DNA from 3 places in the Pseudoxanthomonas sp. 68-E7 genome. Region 2 is predicted to be linked to each of the others. Evidence: predicted binding sites of a transcription regulator. Region 2 holds the regulator's gene; each other region holds the start of a gene.
The links. Region 2 encodes HrcA, which represses chaperone genes, less so after heat shock. Its sites were predicted from a motif close to TTNGCACTCNNNNNNNNNGAGTGCNAA; they were not measured.

Region 1 (5,994 bases), on a different contig from region 2:
CGGCCACCATCGCTTCGGTGGTGATCATCAGGCCGGCGATGGACGCGGCGTTCTGCAGCGCGGTGCGGGTGACCTTGGTCGGATCCAGGATGCCGAACTCGACCATGTCGCCGAACTCGCCGTTGGCGGCGTTGTAGCCGAAGTTGCCCGAACCGTCCTTGACCTTGTTGACGATCACGGAGGGCTCTTCGCCGGCGTTGGTGACGATTTCGCGCAGCGGGGCTTCCATCGCGCGCAGGGCGATCTGGATGCCGTGGGTCTGGTCTTCGTTGATGCCCTTCAGGCCTTCGATGGCGGCCTTGGCACGGATCAGGGCGACGCCGCCGCCCGGGACCACGCCTTCCTCGACGGCCGCACGGGTGGCGTGCAGGGCGTCTTCGACGCGCGCCTTCTTTTCCTTCATCTCGACTTCGGTGGCGGCACCGACCTTGATGACGGCCACGCCGCCGGCCAGTTTGGCCACGCGCTCCTGCAGCTTCTCGCGGTCGTAGTCCGAAGAGGTCTCTTCGATCTGCGCCTTGATCTGCTTGATGCGGGCTTCGATGGCGGCGGTGTCGCCGGCGCCGTCGATGATGGTGCTGTTCTCCTTCGAGACCTGCACCTTCTTGGCGCGGCCCAGATCCTTGATGGTGGCCTTCTCCAGCGACAGGCCCACTTCCTCGGAGATCACGGTGCCGCCGGTCAGCACGGCCATGTCTTCCAGCATCGCCTTGCGACGGTCGCCGAAGCCCGGGGCCTTCACGGCCACGACCTTGACGATGCCGCGGATGGTGTTGACCACCAAGGTGGCCAGCGCTTCGCCTTCCACTTCCTCGGCGACGATCAGCAGCGGCTTGCCGGCCTTGGCCACGCCTTCCAGCACGGGCAGCAGGTCACGCACGTTGGAGATCTTCTTGTCGTGCAGCAGGATGAACGGGTCATCCAGGTCGGCGGTCATCGACTGCTGGTTGTTGACGAAGTACGGCGACAGGTAGCCGCGGTCGAACTGCATGCCTTCGACGACGTCCAGTTCGTTGTCCAGGCCCGAGCCTTCCTCGACGGTGATCACGCCTTCCTTGCCGACCTTCTTCATCGCATCGGCGATGATGTTGCCGATCGACTCGTCGGAGTTGGCGGAGATGGTGCCGACCTGGGCGATGGCCTTGTCGTCGGCGGTGGGCTTGCTGATCTTCTTCAGCTCGGCCACGGCGGCGACCACGGCCTTGTCGATGCCGCGCTTGAGGTCCATCGGGTTCATGCCGGCGGCGACCGCCTTGGAACCTTCGCGGATCAGCGCCTGCGCCAGCACGGTGGCGGTGGTGGTGCCGTCACCGGCGTTGTCGGAGGTCTTGGAAGCGACTTCCTTGACCATCTGCGCGCCCATGTTCTCGAACTTGTCGGCCAGTTCGATTTCCTTGGCGACGGAGACGCCGTCCTTGGTGATGGTCGGGGCGCCGAAGCTCTTCTCGAGCACGACGTTGCGGCCCTTCGGGCCCAGGGTGGCCTTGACGGCGTTGGCGAGCACGTTGACGCCGCGCACCATGCGCGAACGGGCGTCTTCGCCGAAACGGATATCCTTTGCAGCCATGGGTATTAACTCCGGGATTCGATATTGGGGATTGGGGATTCGATGGGTTGGCGGGGAGCGGAATGGGTCGGGATTCGATCAGCGCAGAAGTCGCGCTTGTCCGAATCCCGAATCTCCAATGCCGAATCCCGCCTCGGCGATCAGCCGAGGATCGCGAAGATGTCGTCTTCCTTCACGACCAGGTAGTCGGTGCCGTCCAGCTTCACTTCGGTGCCGCTGTACTTGCCGAACAGGACCTTGTCGCCGACCTTGACCTTCGGGGCGCGCACGTTGCCGTTGTCCAGGACCTTGCCTTCGCCGACGGCGACGACTTCACCCTTGATCGGCTTCTCGGTGGCCGAGTCCGGAATCACGATGCCGCCAGCGGACAGCTTCTCTTCTTCCATACGCTTGATGACCACGCGGTCGTACAGCGGCTTGATATTGCTCATTTCAATCCTCTTTAAGTGATTGATTGGACTGGGAAAGGGCGGCGATGTTAGCACTCGGAAAGGGAGAGTGCCAGCAACGCGGGCAAACAAACCCCGGCGAACCGGGATTGCACGGAAATGGGGCCCGGCCGGAGCCTTTCAAGAGCTGGCCGCGGAAAAAAGTTTGGACCGGGGATCAAGGAGGCGTCTGCGATAATCGCTGGCCTATGTCCGTCCTGCTCGCCTTCTGCACCTGCCCCGATGCCGACAGCGCCCGGCGCCTGGCCGGCACGCTGGTGGACGAGCGGCTGGCGGCCTGCGTGAACCTCCTGCCCGGGATGACCTCGGTCTACCGCTGGCGGGACGCGGTGGAAACCACCGACGAGGTCCAGCTGATCATCAAGACCACCGCCGCGCGGCTGCCCGCGCTGGCGGCCCGGCTGGCCGAACTGCATCCCTACGAACTCCCCGAGCTGCTGGCGGTCCAAGCCGCCGCCGGCCTGCCCGCCTATCTGGCGTGGGTGACGGCGGAGACCAGCGAGCCCCGTGAGGAACCCTGACCGATGACGTGGTTGTCCCGCCTGCTGGCCCTGGGCCTGCTGTCCTTCGCCTGCGCCGCGCAGGCCCAGATCCGCCCGCAGGACCTGCCGCCGGTCGATGAGGTGTTCGTCCCCAGCGTCAGCGCGCCCAGCCGCGACCGCATCGAGGTGCATTGGAAGATCGCCGACGGCTACTACCTGTACCGGCACCGGACCGGGGTCGAGGTGAGTGCCGGCGGCTTCACCGCCAGACCGTTGCAGCTGCCCAAGGGCAAGGCCTACCGCGACGAATTCTTCGGCGACGTGGAGACCTACCGCGGCCGCCTGACCGCGGTCCTGCCCGGCCAGGCCGGCGCGGACGCGGATTCGGTCACCCTCAAGATCAAGTATCAGGGTTGCGCGGATGCAGGCATCTGCTATCCGCCGCAGGTCCGCAGCCTCACCGTGAACCTGCCCGGCGGCGCGACCGCCATGGCAGGCAATGACGCCGGCGGCTTCGTACCGCTGGGTTCGCTGACCGGTGCCGGCGCCTCGTCGCTGCTGGGCGGCGGCAAGGGTGGGGTCGATGCCGCGCCGCTGCCGCAGGATCGCGCCTTCGCGGTGGAAGCGATCGCCTTCGACGGCAACCAGCTGCTGCTGCGCTTCACCCCGGCGCGTGGCTATTACGTCTACCGCGACCGCACTTCGATGGCGCTGGAAGGCGCGCCCGGCATCGGCCTGCAGAAACCGCGCTGGCCGAAGGGGCAGGCTTACCACGACGAACACTTCGGCGATGTCATCGTCTATTTCGATCAGGCCGAAGTGCCGGTGCCGCTGACCCGCGAGCACGCCAAGGCCACCAAGGCCACGCTGCGGGTGACCTTCCAGGGTTGCCAGACCGGTGGCATCTGCTATCCGCCGATGACCCGGCGGATCGCGCTGTCGATTCCGGCCGGCAAGCTGACGCCGGCCGCAGACGCCGCTACCGAGGGCGCTGCCGCCACCGCTGCGCCCGCGTCGCTTCCGACAACCGACAAGGTGCCGGCCACTTCCGCCCCGGCCGGGCCGGATGCGGAATCCGCCGTCGACGACGCGAACACCGGCGCCGCGACGACCGCCGCCGAAGTGCCGCGCACGCTGCCGCCGGAAGACGCGCTGCGCCGCGCCTCGCGCACCCCGACCAGCCTGTGGCTGGCGCTGCTGCTGGCGCTGGGCGGCGGCCTGATCCTCAACCTGATGCCCTGCGTGCTGCCGGTGCTGTCGCTGAAGGCGCTGTCCCTGGCCAGCGGCGATCGGCCGAAGGCGCGCGCGCTCTGGTACACCGCCGGCGTGCTGCTGAGCTTCCTGGCGGTGGGCGGCGTGGCGATCGCGCTGCGCGCGGCCGGCCAGGCGCTGGGCTGGGGCTTCCAGTTGCAGCAGCCGCTGGTGATCGGCGTGCTGGTGTATGTGCTGTTCGCGGTCGGCCTGAGCCTGTCCGGCGTGTTCGCGATCGGCTACGGACTGGCCGGCGCGGGCGATGGACTGGCGCGCCGGCACGGCCCGGCGGGCGATTTCTTCACCGGCGTGCTGGCGGTGGTGGTGGCCAGTCCGTGCACCGCGCCGTTCATGGGCGCGGCGCTGGCGTTCGCGTTCGCCGCGTCGGTGCCGCTGGCGCTGCTGGTGTTCCTGATGCTGGGCGTGGGCCTGGCGCTGCCGTTCCTGCTGATCGGCTTCATCCCCGCGCTGGCCAACCGGCTACCGCGTCCCGGCGCCTGGATGGAAGCGCTGAAGAAGGCGCTGGCCTTCCCGATGTACCTGACCGCGGTGTGGCTGCTGTGGGTGCTGGGCCGCCAGCGCGGCATCGACGCGGTGGCGCTGGTGCTGGTCGGCCTGGTGCTGCTGGCCCTGGCGGCATGGTGGCTGCAGCGCCTGCGCTGGCGGTCCGCGCCGGTGCAGCGCGCGCTGGCGCTGCTGGTGCTGGCTTCGGCCGTCGCGCCGTTGGTGATGGCGCATCGCCTGCCGCTGCCCGAACGCGCCGCGCCCGCCGGTGCACAGGACAGCGTGGCCTTCTCGCCCGAACGCCTGGCCGCATTGCGCGCCGAGGGCAAGGTCGTGTTCGTCGACATCACCGCCGACTGGTGCGTGACCTGCAAGGCCAACGAGAAGACCGTGCTGGACCGCGAACCTTTCCGCAAGGCGCTGGCCGACGCCGGTGGCGTGCTGATGCGCGGCGACTGGACGAATGTCGATGCCACCATCACCGCCTACCTCGAGGAACACGGCGCGGTCGGCGTGCCGCTGTACGTGGTGTATCCGCGCGGCGGCGGCGAGGGTGAAGTGCTGCCGACCGTGCTGACCCAATCCATGGTCGAGGACGCGCTGGCGAGGGCCGCGCGATGAAGGTCACCACCGCGCGCGTGCTGTGGGTGGCGGTGGCCGCGGCTGGACTCGGCCTGCTCGCCAGCCATGCCTTCGACAGCGGCTGGCTGTGGCGCACCGGACCCGGACAACAGGCCTTGCAGACCGTCGCCAACGCGACCGCGCCCGCGCCGCCGCCGGGCGTCACGCCCGCGAAGGTGGGCGATCCGATGCCGAAGATCGCCCTGCCCGGTCCCGACGGGAAGACCGTCGATCTCGCGCAGTACCGGGGCCGACCATTGCTCATCAACGTATGGGCCAGCTGGTGCGGCCCGTGCATCAAGGAAATGCCGGAACTGGATCGCTTCGCCCGCGAACAGGGCGCCGAGGGCGTGCAGGTCGTCGGCCTGGCGCTGGACACCGTCGAGGGCGTGAACGACTTTCTCGCCAGGGTGCCGGTGCGGTATCCGATTCTGCTCGACACGCCCGGTCCGGCCGACAGCAGCATCTGGCTGGGCAATGCCAAGGGCGTGCTGCCCTACACCGTGCTGGTCGGCGCCGACGGCCGCATCCTCAAGCAGAAGATCGGGCCGTTCGTCGAAGGCGAGATCACGACCTGGGCGGCCAAGCGCTAGCGTTGCCTTCCAGAAAAGGGATTGAGGGGATTTGCTTTTCCGCACAAAGCAAATCCCCCGTCACCCGCTGACGCGGGTGCCCGCCCCCTTTTGCAAAGGGGGCTATCAGAACCAGGACGAACTTCTCGCCTCCCCCTTTGAAAAAGGGGGATGGAGGGGGATTTGCTTTTTCCTCCCGCACCCCGCAAATCCCCCGTCACCCGCTGACGCGGGTGCCCGCCCCCTTTTGCAAAGGGGGCTACCAGAACCAGGGCGAACTTCTCGCCTCCCCCTTTGAAAAAGGGGGATGGAGGGGGATTTGCTTTTTCCTCCCCGCACCCCGCAAATCCCCCGTCACCCGCTACGCGGGTGCCCGCCCCTTTTTGCAAAGGGGGCTATCAGAACCAGGACGAACTTCTTGCCTCCCCCTTTGAAAAAGGGGGATGGAGGGGATTTGCTTTTTCCTCCCCGCACCCCGCAAATCCACTGCCCCTCTACTTCAATACCGTCCGCACATCCACGATGCTCACCCCCGGCATCTGCCCCAG
Region 2 (5,994 bases):
GGCGAGGGATCGATGCCGGCCAGGTCGAAGCGGGCCAGCGACTTGTTGAAGCGGGCCTGCTCGCGCTCGCCCTGCAGCACGTGCACGGTCACCGCGGACTGGTTGTCCTCGGCCGTGGAGAAGGTCTGCGAGGCCTTGGTCGGGATGGTGGTGTTCTTCTCGATGATCTTGGTGAACACGCCGCCCAGGGTCTCGATGCCCAGGCTCAGCGGGGTCACGTCCAGCAGCAGCACGTCCTTGACGTCGCCGGCCAGCACGCCGCCCTGGATCGCGGCGCCCAGCGCCACGGCTTCGTCGGGGTTGACGTCCTTGCGCGGATCCTTGCCGAAGAATTCGGCCACCGCCTGCTGCACCTTCGGCATGCGGGTCTGGCCACCGACCAGGATCACCTCGCTGATCTCGCTGGCGCGCAGGCCGGCGTCGTTCAGCGCGATGCGGCACGGCTCGATGCTCTTCTTGATCAGGTCTTCCACCAGCGCTTCCAGCTTGGCGCGGGTCAGCTTGATGTTGAGGTGCTTCGGGCCGGACGCGTCGGCGGTGATGTACGGCAGGTTGACTTCGGTCTGCTGCGAGCTGGACAGCTCGATCTTGGCGCGCTCGGCGGCGTCCTTCAGGCGCTGCAGGGCCAGCGGATCCTTGCGCAGATCGATGCCCTGGTCCTTCTGGAACTCTTCCACCAGATAGTCGATGACGCGCTTGTCGAAGTCCTCGCCACCCAGGAAGGTATCGCCGTTGGTGGCCAGCACCTCGAACTGCTTCTCGCCGTCGACGTTGGCGATCTCGATGATCGACACGTCGAAGGTGCCGCCGCCCAGGTCGTACACGGCGATCTTGCGATCGGTGCCGTCGGCCTTGTCCAGGCCATAGGCCAGCGCCGCGGCGGTCGGCTCGTTGATGATGCGCTTGACGTCCAGGCCGGCGATCTTGCCGGCGTCCTTGGTCGCCTGGCGCTGGCTGTCGTTGAAGTAGGCCGGCACGGTGATGACCGCTTCGGTCACCGTCTCGCCCAGGAAGGCCTCGGCGGTCTTCTTCATCTTCTCCAGGATGCGCGCGGAGATTTCCTGCGCGGACAGCTTCCTGCCGTCGGCGGTGGCCACCCAGGCGTCGCCGTTGTCGTGCTGGACGATGGAGTACGGCACCAGGCCGATGTCCTTCTGCACTTCGGCGTCGGTGAACTTGCGGCCGATCAGGCGCTTCACCGCGAAGAAGGTGTTCTTGGGGTTGGTGACGGCCTGGCGCTTGGCCGAGGCGCCCACCAGGACTTCGCCGTCCTTGGTGTAGGCGACGATGGAGGGGGTGGTACGGTCGCCTTCGGAATTCTCGATGACGCGTGCCTTGCCGCCTTCCATGATCGCCACGCACGAATTGGTCGTGCCCAGGTCGATGCCGATGATCTTGCCCATTGTCGGGTTCGCTCCCTAAAAAATGTCTGTCTTGGTCCGGCGTTGCGCCGGGGATGGTCTGGATGTGGGGTCCGGCCGGCGCGGTTCAAGCGCCGCCGGGTCCACGCGTTCAGTCCTGCCGGGCCACCACCACCAGCGCGGGGCGCAGCAGGCGGTCGTTGAGCAGGTAGCCCTTCTGGAACACCTGCACCACGCTGCCGGGGGCAGCGCCGGGGGCGTCGGCCTGGCTGATGGCCTGGTGGTGTTCCGGGTTGAACGGGGCGCCGACCGGATCGAGCACGGTCAGGCCGTTGTCGCCGGCGACCTTCAGCAACTGCTTGTAGGTCAGTTCCAGGCCTTCACGCAGCGGATTGGCCTCGTTGCCGGCCGCAGCCAGCCCGGCATCCAGGCTGTCGAAGACCGGCAGCAGGTCGCCCAGCAGGCGTTCGTTGGCGAACTTGCGCGCCATCTCGATGTCGCGCGCCACCCGCTTGCGCTGGTTCTCAAGGTCCGCGCGCTCCAGCAGCGAGGCGGCCCGCAACTGGTCCACCTCGTTGCGGAGCGTTTCCAGTTCGGCGATCAGGGGGTTGTCGGTTTCTTGCGGTTCGGGCATCTGGCCCGGTTCGGAATCGTGTTCGTTTTGGTTCATTTCGGGTCCCGGCGCGGCGTTTCCTGCCGCATGACAGCCAACTTATTGGGCCGGGCTGTCGGGATTCAAGGCGGCGCCCAGCGCATCGGCCGCCGCCTGCACCACCGGGATCACCCGGTCGTAGGCCATCCGGGTGGGGCCGATCACCCCCAGCACCCCCAGCACCTGGCCGCCGGCCATGTAGGGCGCGGTGACCACCGAGACGCTGTCGTGGCGGGCCAGGCCGGTGTCCTCGCCGATGAAGATGCGCACCCCGGGGGCGCGCAGGGTTCGCTCCAGCAGCTGCAGGATCTCGCGCTTGCGGGCGAAGGTCTCGAACAGATCCCGCAGGCGTTCCAGGTCGGACAGGTCCTGCACGCTCATCAGCCGGGTCTGCCCGGCCAGGACCACGTCGTCGCCGGGCGGGACCAGCGCCTGTTCGGCCAGGTCCACCGCCTCGGCCAGCAACCCTTCCATCTCGCTGCGGGCCGCGCGCAGTTCCCGCAGTAGGGTCGCGCGGATGTCGGCCAGCGGGCGTCCGGCGAAATGGGTGTTCAGATAGTTGGCGATCCGCTCCAGCTCGGACCGGTCGTAGGTCCGGCGCGGTTCGATGACCCGGTTCTGCACGTCGTTGTCGGCGAACACCAGGATCGCCATCACCCGGCGGCCGTCCAGCGGCACGAAATCGATGTAGCGGAACGCGAACTGCTCGCGCCGGGGCGCACTGACCACGCCGACGAAATGGGTCATCGCCGACAGCAGTTCGGAGGCATTGCCCAGCAGGGCCTGGGTGCCCGCCCCGGCCGGCAGTTCGGAACGCAGGCGGGTGATCTCGCCCTCGCCCAGCGACTTCACCTGCACCAGGCTGTCCACGAACACCCGATAGCCCTGGGCGGTCGGCACCCGTCCGGCGGAGGTGTGCGGCGAGCTCAACAGCCCCACTTCCTCCAGCTCGGCCAGGATGTTGCGGATGGTCGCCGGGCTGACGTCCAGGCCGCCGTGGCGGGCCAGGGTCTGCGAGCCGACCGGCTCGCCGTCGCGGATGTAACGGGAGATCAGCGCCCGCAGCAACTGGCGGGCGCGGGGGTCCAGCGGGGTGTCGGCGGGTGCGGCCATCATCGCGAATAGATAGCGGCATCGCCTCGCGACCGCAAGCGTTGAAGTGACTTCCGGCCACTTGGCCCGCGCCGGCGGATGCGGGTCAATGGGCATCCCTTCCGCACCGAGCCCACCGCCATGGTCTACCTGTTGTTCAAGCTGCTGCACGTGGTGGCCGTGGTGCTGTTCCTCGGCAACATCACCATCGGCGTGTTCTGGGTGCGCCACGCCGCCCGCCACCGTTCCCCGTCGCGGCTGGCGGACGCGATGGCCGGGGTCATCCGCGGCGATCGCGTGTTCACCCTGCCGGCGGTAATGGTGATCATCGCCAGCGGCGGCCTGGCCGCCTGGCAAGGCGGCTGGCCGGTGCTGCGCACGGGTTGGATCGCCTGGGGCGTCGGCCTGTTCGTGTTGTCCGGGCTGGTGTTCGCGGTGTTGGCCCCGCTCCAGCACCGCCTGCGGGTGCTGGCCGCCCGCGATGGAATCGGCTGGGAAGACTGCGCGCAGCTGCTGCGGCGCTGGAACCGCATCGGCATCGCCAGCCTGGTGCCGGCCTGGCTGGCCCTCGCCGCGATGGTGCTGAAGGTGCCCGCGTAGCGCCGTCTCGGTTCCTGCGACGGCGCCCGCCGATGCTGCCGCCGCGTGCCATGCGCGTCATGGCTGGCCCTTACAATACGAGCATGCTCAGACACCTCGCGATCAAGGATTTCGCCGTCGTCCGCGCCACCGAACTGGAATTCGGCCCCGGCATGACCGTCATTTCCGGTGAAACCGGCGCCGGCAAGTCATTGCTGGTGGATGCCCTGGGATTCCTGTCCGGCCTGCGCGCCGACAGCGGCGTGGTCCGCCACGGCGCCGAACGCGCCGAACTGTCGGCCGAATTCGCCATCGAGGCCAACGCCCCGGCGCTGGCGTGGCTGCGCGAGCAGGAACTGGACGACGAACTGGCCTGCCAGCTGCGCCGTATCATCCGCGCCGATGGCGGTTCGCGCGCCTGGATCAACGGCCGCAGCGTCACCCTCGGCCAGTTGTCGGATCTGGCCGGGCGGCTGGTGGAAATCCATGGCCAGCACGAGCACCAGGCACTGATGGACAAGGCCAGCCAGCGCGACCTGCTGGACGGCTACGCCCGCAACGCCGCCGAACGGCAAGCCGTGGCGACCGCCGCGACGCGCTGGTCGGAACTGCTGCAGGAACGCGATCACCTCTCGCGCCAGGGCGACGTCTCCGACCGCATCAACTACCTGGAACACCAGCTCGGCGAACTGGCGCGCGAGGATCTCGCTCCAGCCAGCATCGAGAACCTGGTCGCCGGCCACCGCCGCCAGGCCCATGCCACCGGCCTCATCCAGGCCTGCGACGCGGCGCTGGCGCGGCTGGGTGGCGACGAATCGCCGTCCCTGTCACGGCAGCTGCAGCAGACCCGTGGCGACCTGGCCCGGCTGGCCCAGCACGAACCCCGGCTGGCCGAGATCGACGGCATGCTGGAAAGCGCCAATATCCAGATCGAGGAAGCGCTCGGCCTGCTGGGCCAGATCCGCGACGATCTGGACGCCGATCCGGAGCAGTTCGAGGAGCTGGAACTGCGGCTCGGTCGCATCCACGACCTGGCCCGCAAGCACCGCACCACCCCGGACGACCTGGCCCGCGTGCGCGATGCCATCGCCACCGAACTGGATGGCCTGCGCGGTGCCGGCGAACGCCTGCTCGGCCTCAACAAGGAAATCGAGGCCGCCCGCGACGCCTGGAAGACCGCCGCCGCCAAACTCACCCGCAGCCGCCAGCGCGCCGCCCGCGAACTGGGCAAGGCCACCACCGCCCTGATCGGCGAACTGGGCATGGGCGGCGGGCGCTTCGAGATTTCGCTGGAGGCCAACGAAGGCGATCGGCCCGATCCGGCCGGCGCCGAGCGGGTCGAGTTCCTGGTCGGCGCCAACGCCGGCCAGCCGCCACGGCCGCTGCGCAAGGTCGCCTCCGGCGGCGAACTGTCGCGCATCTCCCTGGCCATCGAGGTCGCCGCGCTCGGCGTGGACGCGGTGCCCACCATGGTGTTCGACGAGGTGGACTCCGGCATCGGCGGCGCGGTCGCCGACATCGTCGGCAAGAAACTGCGTGCGCTCGGCGCCCAGCGGCAGGTGCTGTGCGTGACCCACCTGCCCCAGGTCGCCGCCCAGGGGCACGCGCACTACCGGGTCAGCAAGGCGCCGGTGGATGGCATGACCCAGAGCGCGGTCGAAGTGCTGACCGCGCGCCAGCGCGAGGAAGAACTGGCGCGCATGCTGGGCGGCGTCGAGGTCAGCAAGGAAGCCCACGCGGCGGCCAAGCGGCTGCTGGCCGACGTCGCCGGCTGAGGCATGCACCCCCGGGGGCGTGTTCCTTTCCCGGCATCGGGATGGAAGGCGCCTGGATGGCCCGGAAGCCTGCGGGAAAGTTCGCGGCCGGAGACCGCTCCCGCCCGGCATCGGGCTGGAGGCGGATGTCGAATCGCGGGAATCAGCGCTTCTTGCGCACGTACAGCACCAGCGAGTGCTCTTCCAGCACGTAACCGTGCTTGGCGGCGATTTCGCGCTGCAGCTTCTCGATTTCCGCGCTTTCGAACTCGATGATCTTGCCGGTATCCACGTCCACCATGTGGTCGTGGTGGCCGCCGCGATCGAGTTCGTAGACGGCCTGGCCACCCTCGAAGTTGTGCTTCAGCACCAGACCGGCGGCCTCGAACTGGGTCAGCACCCGGTACACCGTGGCCAGTCCGATTTCATCGCCGTGCTCCAGCAACTGGCGGTAGATGTCTTCGGCACTGAGGTGGTGCTGTGAGCTTTTCTGCTCCAGCAGCTCCAGGATGCGCATCCGCGGGTGGGTGACCTTGAGGCCAACCTTGCGAAGTTC
Region 3 (5,994 bases), on a different contig from region 2:
ACTGTCGTTTTTTCCCTATCGACGTTCCCGTTGCCTTCCAACGGGCGGGATTCCGGCTCGTCGCATGCCAATGGAGCATCGCGATGAGTACCCCTCGCCCGCATGTGGTCATTGTCGGTGGCGGCTTTGCCGGCCTGTGGGCGGCACGGGCACTGGCCAGGGCGCCCGTCCGGATCACCCTGATCGACCGCCGCAACCATCACCTCTTCCAGCCGCTGCTCTACCAGGTGGCCACTGCCGGCCTGTCGGCGCCCGACATCGCGGCGCCGCTGCGCCATATCCTGCGCCGCCAGGCCAATGTGGAAGTGCGCCTGGCGGAAGTCACCGCCGTGGATGCGTCATCGCGCCAACTAAGGCTGGGTGACACCAGCGTCCTGGACTATGACTACCTGCTGCTGGCCACCGGCGCCACCCATGCCTACTTCGGCCACGACGAATGGGCCCAACATGCGCCCGGGCTGAAGACGCTGGACGACGCCCTGCGGCTGCGCCGCCACCTGCTGGTCGCTTTCGAGCGCGCCGAAGCCGAGCCCGACCCCGCCCGTCGCGCGGCATGGCTCAACTTCGCCATCGTCGGCGGCGGTCCCACCGGTGTCGAACTCGCGGGAACACTCGCCGAGATTGCGCGGCATACGCTGAAGAACGAGTTCCGCAACATCGATCCGGGCGAGGCGCGCGTGCGCCTGATCGAGGCCGGCCCGCGCGTCCTGGCTTCATTCCCGGAAGATCTTTCCGGGCGCGCTCGCCGCCAGCTGGAAAAACTGGGCGTGGAAGTCAGCACCGGCGTGCCGGTCACCGCCATCAGCGACACGGGTTATCAACTGGGCGACAGTTTCGTACCGGCCCGCACGGTGGTGTGGGCGGCCGGCGTCGCCGCGTCCCCGCTCGCGCGCTCGCTGGGGGTTCCCCTGGATCGGGCCGGACGCGTGATCGTGCAGGCCGACCTCAGCGTGCCGGGTCATCCCGAGATCTTCGTTGGTGGCGATCTGGCGTCCGTGCAGAGCGACGGGCGTCCGGTACCCGGCGTGGCTCCCGCGGCCAAGCAGATGGGGCGGCACATCGCGGCGGCCGTACGGTCACGGTTGGCCGGGAAGCCTGCCACGCCGTTCCGCTACAAGGATTTCGGCAACCTCGCCACCATCGGCCGGATGGCGGCCGTGGTGCACCTGGGCCGGCTGAAACTGTCCGGCCTGCTGGCCTGGTGGTTCTGGCTGGCCGCGCACGTGTTCTTCCTCATCGGCTTCCGCAACCGGCTGGTCGTGTTGCTCAACTGGGCGTGGGCTTACTGGAGCTACCAGCGTGGCGCGCGCATCATCTTCGGCGCCGCCGGGGAAGAACCACCGGATCAATGACGATCCACGCGCGCCGCGAAGCAACCGGGGCGTGCGTTGTGCAGGTGCAGGTAGTTCACCTCGACGCGCTGGAAGAAGCCTTCGATCGCCTGGACCAGTTGGGTACCCTCCACGACCTCGGAGGCCTGCATCCAGCCGTCGGCATCGTAGGCTCGCACGGACAGCAGTCGACGCAGGAAGGACTCCGGTATCCGGTTCTCGAACACCGCGGCTTCGCCGGCACGCTCGCGCACGAAGATCGGTCCGCCCGCGCGATACGGGCCGGCTACGTCATGATGCTGGAACGGCAACAGCAGCAGGACCTCGCCCACCCGGGCGTTGTCCAGCGAAACCCTGCACGGGAAGCCGCGATCGCTGTCGGCAACGACACGCCGCATCGATTGGCGCCCCAGCGCCGCGTCATCCAGCGGCCAAAGGTGGGTGAACAGGTCGGGCGACAGGCCGGTGATGCGGTAGGACATGGCGGAAACTCCTAAGGGGGCCTGCAGCATCCCCCGTGTGCGGATGCGTCGCCATCCGGTTCTTGCGCGCCCAAAACGAAACGGCCCCGTTTCCGGGGCCGTCGTGGATTGCGTCGGGTCCGTTCGCTCAGGCGGCGAACAACGCCTTCATCTTCTTGAGCGCATTGGCTTCGATCTGGCGGATGCGTTCGGCGGACACGCCGTACTCATCGGCCAGTTCCTGCAGCGTGATCTTGCTGTCCGCATCCAGCCAACGGCGCTTGACGATATCGCGCGAGCGCTGGTCCAGGCCGGCCAGGCCCTCGCGCAGCAGTTCAAGCTGGTTGTCCTCGCTGTCGGCGCGCTCGTAGGCCTGCGACGGATCCTCGTCGCCCGCCACCAGGTAGTTCACGGGCGACGGCGGGGCATGATCATCGTCCTCGTCACCCGGCGCATCGAAACCGATGTCGCGTCCGGACAAGCGCGATTCCATCTCCAGCACTTCGCGCTCGGACACGTTGAGGTCCTTGGCGACGGCACTGACTTCCTCGGCATTCATCCAGCCCAGGCGGGTCTTGGACTTGCGCAGGTTGAAGAACAGCTTGCGCTGCGCCTTGGTGGTCGCGACCTTGACGATGCGCCAGTTCTTCAGGATGAACTCGTGCATCTCGGCACGGATCCAGTGCACGGCGAAACTCACCAGGCGCACGCCCATGTCCGGATCGAAACGCTTCACCGCCTTCATCAGGCCGATGTTGCCTTCCTGGATCAGGTCGCCCAGCGGCAACCCGTAGCCGTTGTAACCCCGGGCCACATGCACCACGAACCGCAGGTGCGAGTGCACCAGTTCGCGGGCGGCATCCAGGTCTTCGTCTTCGCGGTAGCGACGGGCCAGCGCCTGCTCGTCATCGACCGTCAGCACCGGAATCTGGTGCACGGCACCGATATAGGCCTCGAGTGAACCGAGCGCACTGGGGATGGGGAGGCTGTTGGCCACCAGGGCGGTGGCGGGAGCATTCTGGGTCATGGGGGTCATCTTAGCAGTCGGGTTGTTTGACTGCTAACCGGTAAAAGAGTTCCCCATCATTCCGGATCTGGAACGATGGACCAAAGATGTTCAGGTTCTGTAAGGGAAACGGCAACAGTGCCGACATCCCGGCCAGCTTAGGACCAGAACTTTAAATTTTGTTTTAAATCAATTGGTTGACCTTTAGCGTGCTATCCACATGCTGGGCCCCGGGCGGCAGTGGCGTCCGGGACAGTGCAGACGGCAGATCCTGGCCCGCCAGCGGCCGGGCGAACAGGTAGCCCTGCAGCAGGGTCACCCCGTGCCGGATCAGCGCATCGGCCTGTGCCCGGGTTTCCACTCCTTCGGCGACAACATCCAGATCCATGCGCTCGGCCAACTCCAGGATCGTCCGCAGGATCGGCGTCATGCCGGCGGGTGGGCCCAGCCGGGCGATGAAGCCGCGATCGATCTTCAGGCCATCCACCCGCAGGTCCTGGAGATGGCTGAGGTTGGAATGCCCCACCCCGAAATCGTCGAGCGCGATCCGCACGCCCATCCGGCGGAGTTCTTCCAGCACCGCGTGCACGTCCTCATCCGCTTCCACGCCTTCGCGCTCGGTCAGCTCCAGGACCAGGATGATCCTGTCTTGCGGAAAGACAGACAGAAAGCGCTGACACTGTTCGGGCAACCATCGCCCGGCCAAGTGCGCAGGCGTGATGTTGAAGGAAACATGGAAGCCCACCGGCAGCTGCGGAAGCATGCCCGCGAGCTCATGGGCGGCCCGCTCCATCAGGTACCCCGTCGCGGGCAGGATAAACCTGGATCGTTCCAGGCCAGTCATGAAGCTGTCGGGCGCCAGCAGGCCCCGATTCGGATGCAGCCAGCGCGCCAGTACTTCCACACCTGCCCATTCCATGTCCGCGGCACGTACCAGCGGCTGGTAGTAGGGAACGAACTCGCCTTTCCGGATGGCGCGCTCGTATTCGCGGTGCCGGCCCTGCCGGCGGGGCATCAGGCGGTGAATCAGATAGCCGCCGGGAATACCGGCGAGCAACACCAGCAGGACACCAACGTGGAACGAACGCCATGGCGGGCGCGGCATCGCGCCTGGCGCATCGGCGACGATTTCGATGGGATAGCGCGATGAAGCGATCGCTGCCGCGTCCGGACGGGTTGGCGACGGTGCAAGTCCATCATTCCCCAACTGCATCCCCGCCACGCGCCATGCGCTGTCGCCAACGTCGCGACCGATTGCTGCCCGCCAGGCATGCCGTGCGTCCACCACGGCGATCACCTGTTGCGATCCCTGCCGCCACCGGTAAAGCAGGAGCGGACGTTCCGGCGCCACCGCGCTGCCGGCAACGAATGCCAATGCTTCCTGGCCACCCCAGAACATCCCCAGGTCCCCGCCGCTTTCACCCGACAGGCTGGCGCAATGGACCTCGCCATCCCGCGCCAGTAGCAGGGAACGCACCTGTGGAACCACGGCAGCCTGCCGGCGTAGTGCCCCGAGCACGCTTTCACAAGGCGCATCGGCAAGCGGCATTGCAGCCACGGCCGCGGCATGGACCTCGTCGAGCATCATCTCCAGTTGCGACAGCACGCGTCGCTGTTCCTGCGAGGTTTCTAGCTGGCGTGTCTGCAGGACATCGTCTTGAAGCAACGACAGTCCCATCCATCCAGGGATCAGGATCACCAGCCAGACAAGCCCCGCACGCGCGAGACGCCTCCACCTGCCCGAGTGGAGACCATGCCCAATTGCGCAACCGGTATCACGCGTACCAACCCAACCGCCCCGCTGCGGGCGGCCAGTCGCTTCGAGCTTGGCGTGAATGGCATGCATGGGTGAAAAGACGTGATGCTTTCATCTGGACGCGCGCAGGATTGCGCAGAGGCCCCCATGGAATGGCAAGGGACCGATGTGTCGCCTTGTGCGGGAGCAGGAAGGAATTCGACCGCGACTTCCATGTCGCGACCTGTAATGTCACCCATCTGATTCCGCGCAGGAATCGGAACTTTCCGAAATGGACGGCAGAAAGCAGAGGCGTCAGGCCCACGCGCGCCCTGCGGCCCTTCCTGTCTTGGGTACGGAAATGAAACGGTGCCTTGTGACTTAAGTCGGCGATGGCGGTGATGGTCCCACCGTGTCGTCGTTCGCGCTGATGGTTGAAAGCCCGCATCGCCGCGCGAAGCGCCGGGAACCGTCGGTGCGGAACGCGCGGCTCATCGCGGCTGGCCTCGGACGGTGGCCGTCTGAACCACCGTGGATGTGCGCGTTGTACGAGCGGTCGGTCGCCCATCCTGTGCCACTGCATGCACTGGACTTTGCGAGCATGCGCGAGGCCGGCGCTCCGCTGGCCTCGCCCTGGCATGAAAGCGTGCGCGGCATCATGGGGCTCGCCATCCCATGACACGGCGGCAGGAAACTCCTACGACTTGGGTACCGGCTGTGCGGCAGCTTCCACGGCACGCATGACCCGCAACAGGTTTCCGCTCCAGATGGCGCGGACATCCGCTTCGGAGTAGCCCTCTTTCAGCAAACGCTCGGTAATCTTCGGCAGTGCCGCGACATCCTCAAGGCCCGCGACACCACCGCCGCCGTCCCAGTCCGCGCCGATGCCCACATGTTGTGGCCCTGCCACTTTCAGGATGTGCAGCAGATGGCGCATGTAGTCCTCGAGCGTTGCCCTGGGTGCGGGATAACGCTGTTCGATCTCGGTGCGTTCCTTGAGATATGCCTGGATCCTGGCGTCGTCCCGGTTGCTCTCGTCGCCATACTTTTCCGCCAGTGCCTCCAGGGCGGATTCGCGCTCGGGATTCTTGGGAATGGAGATCAGGTAGCCACCGTAGGCGTTGACATGGATGACGCCTCCTTTGGCCGCAAGCTTGCGGATGCGTGCGTCATCGATATTGCGCGGATGATCGAAAACCGCGTCGGCGCTGGTGTGCGAGAGCACGATGGGCGTCTTCGAGTATTCCAGCAACTGGTCGAACACCAGATCGCTGGCGTGTGACGCATCCAGGATAAGCCCCAGCCGGTTGGCTTCCGCCACCAGCGCCTTGCCCTTGGGGCTCAGGCCGTTCCACTGCGGGCCTGTAACATCGGTGGAGGAGTCACCGAAATCGTTGTTCTTGACATGGGTGATGCCGAGCATCCGCAAACCGAGCTTGTGATAGAGCTCGATCAGGCTGG

Region 1: a site for HrcA is predicted at 2,046-2,072, ahead of groES (co-chaperone GroES). Genes of this name have one in related genera too.
Region 3: a site for HrcA is predicted at 2,830-2,856, ahead of rpoH (RNA polymerase sigma factor RpoH). Genes of this name have one in related genera too.

The regions. Positions count from the first base shown of each region.
Region 1 covers NZ_JBYMTI010000001.1:187,452-193,445, reverse strand. Annotated here, with positions in the region: gene groL (chaperonin GroEL) at 1-1,567, opposite strand, end outside; gene groES (co-chaperone GroES) at 1,708-1,998, opposite strand; gene cutA (divalent-cation tolerance protein CutA) at 2,205-2,537, shown strand; gene AC3DE2_RS00900 (protein-disulfide reductase DsbD family protein) at 2,541-4,874, shown strand; gene AC3DE2_RS00895 (TlpA family protein disulfide reductase) at 4,871-5,467, shown strand; gene AC3DE2_RS00890 (DUF5694 domain-containing protein) at 5,941-5,994, opposite strand, start outside.
Region 2 covers NZ_JBYMTI010000002.1:265,679-271,672, forward strand. Annotated here, with positions in the region: gene dnaK (molecular chaperone DnaK) at 1-1,403, opposite strand, end outside; gene grpE (nucleotide exchange factor GrpE) at 1,513-2,031, opposite strand; gene hrcA (heat-inducible transcriptional repressor HrcA) at 2,074-3,126, opposite strand; gene AC3DE2_RS05775 (DUF2269 family protein) at 3,247-3,705, shown strand; gene recN (DNA repair protein RecN) at 3,789-5,459, shown strand; gene fur (ferric iron uptake transcriptional regulator) at 5,602-5,994, opposite strand, start outside.
Region 3 covers NZ_JBYMTI010000008.1:224,799-230,792, forward strand. Annotated here, with positions in the region: gene AC3DE2_RS18790 (NAD(P)/FAD-dependent oxidoreductase) at 84-1,352, shown strand; gene AC3DE2_RS18795 (DUF1203 domain-containing protein) at 1,346-1,813, opposite strand; gene rpoH (RNA polymerase sigma factor RpoH) at 1,941-2,819, opposite strand; gene AC3DE2_RS18805 (EAL domain-containing protein) at 2,983-4,644, opposite strand; gene AC3DE2_RS18810 (dipeptidase) at 5,231-5,994, opposite strand, start outside.